One region of the Flavonifractor sp. HCP28S3_F3 genome, then DNA from elsewhere that is predicted to be linked to it. Evidence: riboswitches for the same ligand, from Rfam matches in the RefSeq annotation. Region 1 holds a riboswitch; the other holds the start of a gene.
What was found. Region 1 has a riboswitch for thiamine pyrophosphate ahead of thiW (energy coupling factor transporter S component ThiW). Riboswitches for the same ligand answer to the same signal wherever they lie in the genome.
Positions count from the first base shown of each region.

Region 2: another riboswitch for thiamine pyrophosphate. It lies ahead of ACTNB1_RS03875 (energy-coupled thiamine transporter ThiT); the one in region 1 lies ahead of thiW (energy coupling factor transporter S component ThiW).

Region 1 covers NZ_JBQHUF010000012.1:42,807-47,770, forward strand. The annotation lists gene ACTNB1_RS11135 (O-acetylhomoserine aminocarboxypropyltransferase/cysteine synthase family protein) at 1-635, shown strand, start outside; gene ACTNB1_RS11140 (prolyl-tRNA synthetase associated domain-containing protein) at 639-1,196, shown strand; TPP riboswitch at 1,242-1,347, shown strand; gene thiW (energy coupling factor transporter S component ThiW) at 1,428-2,159, shown strand; gene thiM (hydroxyethylthiazole kinase) at 2,152-2,964, shown strand; gene thiE (thiamine phosphate synthase) at 2,951-3,583, shown strand; gene thiD (bifunctional hydroxymethylpyrimidine kinase/phosphomethylpyrimidine kinase) at 3,665-4,477, shown strand; gene thiC (phosphomethylpyrimidine synthase ThiC) at 4,493-4,964, shown strand, end outside.
Region 2 covers NZ_JBQHUF010000002.1:258,231-263,194, forward strand. The annotation lists gene ACTNB1_RS03865 (M16 family metallopeptidase) at 1-305, shown strand, start outside; gene ACTNB1_RS03870 (HAD-IIB family hydrolase) at 349-1,158, opposite strand; gene ACTNB1_RS03875 (energy-coupled thiamine transporter ThiT) at 1,175-1,783, opposite strand; TPP riboswitch at 1,851-1,967, opposite strand; gene ACTNB1_RS03880 (RluA family pseudouridine synthase) at 1,989-2,903, opposite strand; gene lspA (signal peptidase II) at 2,878-3,357, opposite strand; gene ACTNB1_RS03890 (branched-chain amino acid aminotransferase) at 3,601-4,665, shown strand; gene ACTNB1_RS03895 (hypothetical protein) at 4,841-4,964, shown strand, end outside.

The DNA.
Region 1 (4,964 bases):
GGGGCGCCATTGTGGACTCTGGTAAGTTTGACTGGAACGCCCATGCCGACAAGTTCCCCGGTCTGACCACTCCTGACGAGAGCTACCACGGCATTACTTACACCGAGCGCTTTGGCCTGGAGGGGGCCTACATCACCAAGGCCACCGCCCAGCTCATGCGGGACCTGGGTTCCATTCCCTCCCCGCAGAACTGCTACTACCTGAATATCGGTCTGGAGACCCTGCCCCTGCGGATGGCACGCCACTGTGAGAACGGCCTGGCAGTGGCCAAATTCCTGAAGAACCACCCCAAGGTAGCCTGGGTGCGCTATCCCGGACTGGAAGGGGACCCCTACTACGAGCGGGCCATGAAGTACATGCCCAACGGCACCTGCGGCGTGGTGTCCTTCGGTGTGAAGGGCGGCCGTGAGGCGGCTTCCAAATTCATGGCAGGCCTGAAGCTGGCCTCCATCGCCACCCACGTGGCCGACGCCAAGACCTGCACCCTCCATCCCGCCTCCACCACCCACCGGCAGATGACCGACGAGGAGCTGGCGGCCGCCGGGGTATCCCCCGATCTGGTTCGCCTCAGCGTGGGTATCGAGGATATCAACGATATCCTGGAGGATGTGGATCAGGCGTTGGCGGGGGTGTGAGCCATGTATGTAGATCCTGAAGTTTATTCCGGCGCTCCGACGGAGGAGCGTGACCCCAATGAAATGGCGGTGTACGCCTTTCTGGATAAGCTGGATATCTCCTACCTCCGGTGCGATCATGACTACGCCAACACCATGGAGGACTGCAAAGCGGTGGAGGCGGTGCTTGGTGTGCCCATTTGCAAGAACCTGCTGCTCACCAACCGGCAGCAGACCGACTTCTATCTGCTGATGATGCCGGGAGATAAGCCCTTCAAGACTAAGGATCTGACCAAGCAGCTGGGCTGTGCCCGGCTGTCCTTTGCCAGCCCCGAGCAGATGAAAGAGCTGCTGGGTGCGGCCCCCGGCTCAGCCAGTGCCTTTGAGCTGATGCACGATGGGGAAGGAAAGGTGCGCCTGGTGATAGACCGGGAGCTGCTGGCGGGAGAGTACATCAGCGGCCACCCCTGCTTTTCTACCTCCACCATCCGCCTGAAACGGACGGATTTTCTGGAGCGGTTCCTGCCTGCGGTGGGGCATACGCCTGCCATAGTGGATCTGCCCTGGCCGGAGGCCGAGTAAAAAATGGTTGCATTTTCCCGATAACGGCGCTATAATGCGTTATACAATTGAAAAAACGGGAGCTTGTGTTACAGGCTGAGAGTAAGGTATAACCTTAGACCGATAACCTGATTTGGGTAATGCCAACGTAGGGAAAGATAGAATTTCGCTTTGTCGCGGGGATTATCCAATGGGATAATCCCCGTTTTTTATGCCTTAAGTTAGAGATTTTCCAGAAAAGAGTGTCCGATGATGAACCATTCCAAAAAAGTATTCCGTATGGTGTTTCTGGCCATGATGGTGGCCATCGGCGTGGTGATTTCCCCCATCCTACGGGTGGAGGGTATGTGTCCCACCGCCCACCTCATCAATATCGTGTGTGCGGTGCTGATGGGTCCCTGGTACGCCCTGCTGTGCGCCACCCTCATCGGGATCATCCGCATGAGCATGATGGGCATACCGCCGCTGGCACTCACCGGCGCTGTGTTCGGCGCCTTTCTGTCCGGCGTGCTCTATCGGGCATCCAAGGGAAAACTGATCTGCGCCGTTATCGGCGAGGTGTTGGGCACCGGCATCATCGGCGCTATTGTCTCCTATCCGGTGATGACCTTTCTGGTACATAAGGAGGGCCTGACCTGGCTGTTCTATGTGCCGTCCTTCCTGTGCGGCACCCTCATCGGCGGCTCGGTGGCTTTTGTGTTTCTGCGTCAGCTGGCCCGGGCCGGGGTCCTGCCCCGGTTTCAGCGGATGCTTTCCGACCAGAGCTTTGAGGAGGGGAGCAGTGTCCTGTCCAATGCCGCCGCTATCGCCGCTCTGGGCGTGATCGGATATCTGCTGATTAAGATCCTTACCGGCATGGTCTTCCGGACCGCAGATCCCCTGTGGAACTGGGCGGCCTGGGGTGTGATCGCTCTTTTCCTGATCGCCGCACTGGTCTATTTCCTGGTCCATCGCTCCGGAAAGAGGGTGGAAGTCCATGAGTGAATCCATTTTTTCTATGCTCCGCACTCTGCGGGAAGAAGCACCGCTGATCCATGCCATCACCAATCCCATCTCCATTACCCAGTGTGCCAATGCCGTGCTGGCCCTGGGCGCCCGGCCCATTATGGCAGAGCATCCACAGGAGGTGGAGGAGATCACCGCCACGGCGGCGGCCCTGCTGCTCAACCTGGGCAACATCACCGACGTGCGGATGGAGGCCATGAGACGTTCCGCCGGGGCGGCCCGGGAAGCAGGCGTTCCGGTGGTTTTGGATGCGGTGGGAGTAGCCTGCTCCCGTCTGCGCAGGGACTATGCTCAGCAGCTGCTGGAGCAATTTCCACCTGCGGTGCTCAAGGGCAATTACGCCGAGATCCTGGCCCTGGTCCGGCCGGACTACACCGCCTCCGGTGTGGATGGGGATAAATCCCTTACCCCGGCGGCGGTGGCCAAAGCGGCCGGAGAAGTGGCTCGCCGCTATGGCTGCGTAGTCCTGGCCAGCGGAGAGACAGACCTGGTGACCGACGGAACGGGGGTCACAGCCATTCATAACGGAACACCCCAGTTGGGATGGGTCACCGGGACAGGCTGTATGTTGGGGGCGCTGTGCGCCTGTTTTCTGGCCGCTGCCTCCCCCCTGGAGGCGGCAAAGACGGCCTGCATCGCCATGGGTGTGGCCGGAGAACTGGCAGCCACGCCAAAGGGAAACGGTACGTTTTTAATGAATTTGATAGACCGGCTTTCCACGCTGGATGGAGAGACCATCCAAGCCAATGCACGTATGGAGGCGTTTTGTGATGAAGAAGCTTGACACCACGTTGTACCTGGTGACCGACAGTACCGGCCTCTCCGAGGCGGAGTTTCTCGCCAAAGTAGAGCAGGCCCTTCAGGGGGGCGTGACCTTCCTGCAGCTCCGGGAGAAGGAGCGCTCCACCCGGGAGTACATCCATCTGGCCCAACAGGTCCATGCCATCGCCAGGCGCTATCAGGTACCGCTGGTGGTAGACGACCGGGTGGATGTAGCACTGGCGGCAGAGGTGGATGGGGTCCATGTGGGCCAGTCCGATATGCCCGTGTGGCAGGCCAGAAAAATCCTGGGACCGGACAAGATCGTAGGAGCCACCGCTAAGACTGTCCCACAAGCCTTGGAGGCTCTGGAGCAGGGGGCTGATTACCTGGGAGTGGGCGCTATCTATCCCACCACTACCAAGGTGGTCACAGTTATCACCTCCACAGACACGCTGGGGGAGATCTGCAAAGCGGTGCCTATTCCGGTCAACGCCATCGGCGGCCTGAATCAGGATAACCTGGGGGTGCTGAAGGGTATTCCCATCCAGGGCATCTGTGTGGTTTCCGCCATCATGAAGTCGGCCGATCCCAAGGCCGCGGCGGAGGGACTGCGGCAGGCCTTTGACGCACTGAGAAACTAAAGTGTATCCAGCGGCACATTGGGGGCACCACCTTATGCCGCTTAACAAAACAATGCTGAATATCAAAAGGAGGCATACTACGTGAAAACAGCATTGACCATTGCAGGCAGCGACTGCAGCGGAGGCGCCGGCATTCAGGCTGATCTGAAAACCATGACCATGAACGGGGTCTACGGCATGAGCGCCATTACAGCGCTGACGGCCCAGAATACCACCGGCGTCACTGGAATTATGGAGGTTTCGCCCGATTTTCTCCGGCAGCAGCTGGATATGATCTTTTCGGACATCCGGCCCGATGCGGTGAAGATCGGTATGGTGTCCAGCGGGGCGCTCATTGAGGTCATCGCCCAGGCTTTGGCAGACTGGCGGGTGGAGCGGATCGTGGTGGATCCGGTCATGGTGGCCACCAGCGGCTCGGCCCTGATGGAGACGGAGGCCGTCACTGTCCTGAAAGCCAAGCTGCTGCCTATGGCTGCCCTGGTCACGCCCAACATCCCGGAGGCGGAGGTGCTTTCGGGGCAGACTATCCGCAGCCAGAGTGACATGGAGGCAGCGGCCAAAGCCATTTCCGAGGCCCACGGCTGCGCGGTTCTGGTGAAAGGCGGTCACAGCGTCAGCGACGCCGACGATCTGCTGTACGCCGGTGGTCAGGCCAGGTGGTTCCCGGGGAAGCGGATCGACAATCCCAACACTCATGGAACCGGCTGCACTCTGTCCTCTGCCATTGCGGCCAATCTGGCCAAGGGATTCTCCCTGGAGGCGTCTATCCAGAGAGCCAAGGAGTACATCTCCGGTGCCCTGGCGGCCATGCTGGATTTGGGGAAGGGTAGCGGACCGATGGCCCACAATTTTGCTTTGAACGGCTATTTTGCCGAAGAAAACAGATTAGTCTGAAAGGAAAGAAGAACCATGAGAAATTATGCCACACAGATGGAAGCGGCCAGAAAGGGCATCATCACTCCTGAGATGAAGGCGGTGGCCGCCAAGGAATACCGTACCGAGGAGGAGATCCGGGACCTGGTGGCCAGAGGTCAGGTGGCCATCTGCGCCAACAAGCTGCACACTTGCCTGGACCCCAACGGCGTCGGCTCCATGCTGCGCACCAAGATCAACGTGAACCTGGGCGTGTCCCGGGACTGCAAGGACTATGACGTGGAGATGGAGAAGGTGATGGCTGCCGTTCATATGGGCGCGGAGGCCATCATGGATCTGTCCTCCCACGGCAACACCCAGCCGTTTCGCCAGAAGCTGATCCGGGAGTGTCCCGCTATGATCGGAACCGTGCCCGTCTATGACAGCGTGATCCACTATCAGCGGGACCTGGCTACCCTGACGGCCCAGGACTTCATTGACGTGATTCGGCTCCATGCCCAGGACGGTG
Region 2 (4,964 bases), on a different contig from region 1:
CCGTGATCCGGGACTTTACCGAGCAGGGAATCACCCAGGAGGAGCTGGACCGGGCCCGGGAACAGTCTAAGGCCAACGTGCTTATGGGCCTGGAGTCCACCCAGTCCCACATGAGCAGTCTGGGCCGGGGGGAGATCCTCCAGGGTGAGGTGCTGGATGAGGACCAGATCATCGCCGCCTATGATGCAGTCACCCGGGAGGATGTGCGGGATCTGGCCCGTGAGCTGTTCCGCTTTGAGAACGCATCCCTGTCCGCTGTGGGCCGGGTAGGTACCCAGGCGGAGTATCAGGCTCTGCTGCAATAAAAGAAAGCACGGGCCCGCTGCCATGGCAGCGGGCCCGTGTTTTTTATTCATATAGCTTGTCCAGTACCCGGATGATCTGGGCTATGCAGCCTTCCTCGCAGCTGCCCATGATGTAGGCGCCCCAGTCCTTCACTTCCTGTGCACAGTTGGAGGGAGCGAAGGGAACGGCAGAGCGGGCCAGCATGGGGATGTCGTTCTGGTTGTCACCCACGCAGTAGACCTTCTTGGGGTCCATGCCCAGGTATTTTACCAGGTAGTCCACCATACCACCCTTGTTGCTGCCCTTCCGGGTCATCTCTAACAGTACTGCGTTGGAGAAAATGATTTCGTAGTGCTCGGCCCATCGCTCCAGCATATAGCGCTGGACCCGGCGGAGCACCTCGTTGTCCTGCTGGAGGATCACCTTGCTCCAGGGCAAGGGCATCTCCCCGATGGGCACCTCAGCAGCGTCCATCCCTGCCCGTTTCAGATGGTTGAAGGTGACACGGTTGGGCTGGTAGACGTAGATGTCGTCGTGGTTGTAGGCCTCGAACCCGATCTCCGGGATGTCCTGGGCCAACTGCTGAAGGTCTTCCCTGGCCCGGTCGGGCAGGAAGGTCTCATGGATCATGCGGTCGGCCTTGAAGTCGTACAGGGCGGAGCCGTTGGACAGAATCACCGGTGCGTTGATATTTACAAGACGGGCGTGGGGTGCAAAGGTAGGATGGGCCCGGCCGGTGGCTACCGTAAAAGTGCCGCCGTTGCGGGTAAAGTACTCGATGGCCTCCACATTGACGGGCGGTACCCGCAGATCGGCCCCGTAGAGGGTGTCGTCAAAATCGCTGACCAGCAGCACGCCGTCAAATTTGCCCAAATCAGTCAAACCTTTCTTATTTCAGATCGGCCCCTGTAAAGTAGCGATTCAGAGGCTTGAAGAGCAGGCCAGCCACCACCCCGGTGATAATGATCTCGGGGATCATGTAGCTGGCGTTGTACGCGATGGACCACACAGGAGCAGCCCAGCCCAGTTCGTTGGGCCAGAGAACTTCCCAAATCAGTACGCCGGAGAGAAAGTGGCACAGCAGCCGGACCAGGAAGGTAAAGACGATGCCAACCTCCAGGCTCACCAGCCGGTTTTTGATGACGCCGTTGAACATGGAGGACAGGCCGACCACGCTGAACGCGATCACATAGTCCAGCAGGATAATGGCGATGGCCATGCCCACGGAGGTGGCGTACTGCACATTCTGGATACCCAGGAGCATCTGCAGCAGGCTGTACACAAAGGCGGTAAACAGGCCCCACTTACAGCCGTAGCGATGGGAGACGATCACCAGGGGCAGCATAGAACAGAAGGTGATGCCTCCGCCCAGGGCCCAGGGACCGGAGAAAGTAAACATGCTGAGTACAGTGCCAATAGCCAGCATGATGGCGCTTTCCACCAACCGGAGCACCAACAGGCCGGAGCGGGAACGTCGGGAAGCGGCTGCGTTTGACATGAAAATATTCCTCCTAAAAATTTGTACCGCAACGCAAACCGGGCTGCGCAATGCGGTACGGGAGGAACGACAAAAGCCGAATCCGCTTCCTACGCCGGCATTACCCGGATCAGGTTCTAGGGACACGGGCGGCAATACGCCCTGATCTCAGCCGGACTTGCGTCCAGCGCCCCTGTATTCGATTTGTCCTGCGGCCAAGCAAAGTTTATACCAAATGCCCCAGCTTTGTCAATATATCCTGGAACCACGGAGGCAGAGGACATTCCAGAGTGAGGCGTTCCCCAGTACGGGGGTGGATAAAGGACAGCCGACGGGCGTGAAGGCACTGGCCGGCCAGGCCGGGATAGGGCTTTTTGGACCCGTACACCACATCGCCCAGCAGGGGGTGGCCGATATGGGCCATGTGGACCCGGATCTGGTGGGTACGTCCCGTCTCCAGCCGGCACTGGATGTGGGCATAGCCGGGGAAGCGCTCCAGCACGGTCCAGTGGGTGATAGCCTCCCGTCCCTGGAGGAAATTCACCGCCATCTTCTTTCGATCGGTGGGATGGCGGGCGATGGGGGCGTTCACCGTTCCCTGATCCTCCTTTAAATTACCTACGCACACCGCCTCGTACTCCCGGTAGAGGGAGTGGTCCTGGAGCTGCTCTGCCAGGGCCAGGTGTGCAAAATCGTTCTTGGCAGCGATAATGAGCCCGGAAGTGTCCCGGTCGATACGGTGGACGATGCCGGGACGGAGGGCTCCGTTGATTCCGGAGAGTGAATCTCCGCAGTGATATAACAGAGCGTTGACCAAAGTGCCATCGGGATGGCCTGCCGCCGGGTGGACCACCAGGCCCACTGGCTTGTTGACGGCGATAACGTCCTCGTCCTCATATACCACGTCCAGGGGGATATCCTGGGGTACGATGTCCACCGGCGCAGGGTCGGGAAGAACTACCACCAGCTCGTCTCCCGGGACGGTTTTGTAGTTCTTTTTCACCGGCTTGCCGTTCAGGGTCACGGCCCCCTCCTCCAGCAGCTTCTGGGCCGCCGAGCGGGTGAGCTGAGGCAGGGCATCGGCCAAAAACTGGTCGACCCTCCTGCCGGCCTGGTCAACCCTCAGATGCAGGGGCGTCATGCTCTTTTTCCTCCTTGCCGTAGAACAGCAGATAGTATGCGCAGAAGGCGATGCCGCCGCATACCACGCAGATATCCGCCACGTTGAACACGGCAAAATTCATAAACAGGGTCTGGAACATATCGGTGACGTAACCCAGAAAGGCCCGGTCAATCAGGTTGCCCACAGCCCCGGCCAGCACCACCGACAGGCAGACCATGGCGAAGGGGTGGGGGAATACCTTTTTAATAAGCAATACCGCCAGCAGGATGGAGGCGGCCAGAGACACCAGGGTCAGGATCCAGGTGTGCTCCTCAAAGAGGGAAAAGGCAGCGCCGGTATTCTTCACATAGGTCAGCTGCAAAATGTGGGGGAGAAAGGGCACGCCCTCACCCAGATCAATGTTGGCCCGGACCAGAAATTTGACCAGCTGGTCCAGTGCCACCAGGGCCACCACAAGAACGGCGTAGAGCATAAGACAGGGCTCCTTTGCAAAAAGTAAGGGCCGGAAGGCCCGATCAAGTTTTTTTTATTGTACCATGCCCGTCTCCGGCGGGCAAGTCCCAGCTGCGCTTGTTTCCCTCAGATGAGTGTGATACAATGGGAACGGATGGAAGCCGCCGGAACTTTTTTGGCATTGTATCATGGTTTACATTCTTTTCTCCGACGCGGTGCCATACTACCAAGTATAAAGTGAAGCAATTAGGAGGCCGTTCCTATGAAGGAATATCCGGTTCAGCGGGCCGCGGTGCTGAAAGAAAAGCCCGACCCCAATACACTGGTTTTCGGTAAGACCTTTACCGACCATATGTTTATCATGGATTATACTGCCGGCCAGGGCTGGCACGACGGGCGCATCGTCCCCTACGGTCCTATTCCGCTGGAGCCCTCCGCCATGGTGTTCCACTATGCCCAGGAGGTTTTTGAGGGCCTGAAGGCCTACCGCGCCCCCGACGGCGGTGTGCAGCTCTTCCGGCCCACCGAGAACATCAAGCGCATCAACTCCTCCTGTGAGCGTATGTGCATTCCTCAGCTGAATGAGGAGGACGCTCTGGCCGCCATCGAGCAGCTGGTTCGTCTGGAGGCTGACTGGGTGCCCAGTGCCCCCGGCACCTCCCTGTATATCCGTCCCTTCATCATCGCCACCACGCCCTCCCTGGGTGTCCACGCCGCCCACAATTACATCTTCTGCATCATCACCTGCCCTGTGGGCGCCTACTACGCCGAGGGCATCAACCCGGTGAAGATTTATGTGGAAAATGAGGACGTCCGTGCCGTCAAGGGCGGCACCGGCTACACCAAGTGCGGCGGCAACTACGCTGCCTCCATCCGCGCCGGTGAGCGGGCGGAGGAGAACGGCTACGCCCAGGTGCTGTGGCTGGACGGTGTCCACCGCAAGTACATTGAAGAAGTGGGCTCCATGAACGTCATGTTCCAGATCGGCGACACGGTGGTTACCCCCAAGCTGACTGGCTCCGTGCTGCCCGGCATCACCCGTAAGTCCTGCATCGAGCTGATGGAGAGCTGGGGCCTGAAGGTGGAGGAGCGGCTCATCACCGCTCAGGAGCTCTTTGACGCCGGAGCTGACGGCTCCCTGAAGGAAGCCTGGGGCACCGGTACCGCCGCCGTCATCTCTCCCATCGGCGAGATGGGCTGGGAGGACAAGCATGTTGTGGTCAACGGCGGCAAGATCGGCCCTCTGGCCCAGAAGCTGTATGACACCCTCACCGGCATCCAGTGGGGCACTCAGCCTGATCCCCATGGCTGGGTCGTCAAGCTGTAAATTTGCGTTCTTCTAACCTTCCTATATACCTTCCCAGACCAAGGGGCGGGACATTTGTCCCGCCCCTTGGTCTATTTTCTTCAGAGAATCTGATATTTCCCTTTTGGTTTCTTTAGCTTTCACCTCTGACGGGGGTTGTTATGGTACAATGGCCCAAATGAAATGAGGTGCTGCTATGAAACGATGCAAATATATCCCCGCGCTGCTGGCCCTGCTCCTGCTGTTGTCTGCCTGCGGCGGGCCTTTCGGGCTGGCCGACTCCAAGGTCCGGAGCGAGGCCAGCCGTCTGGCTGTCGCCC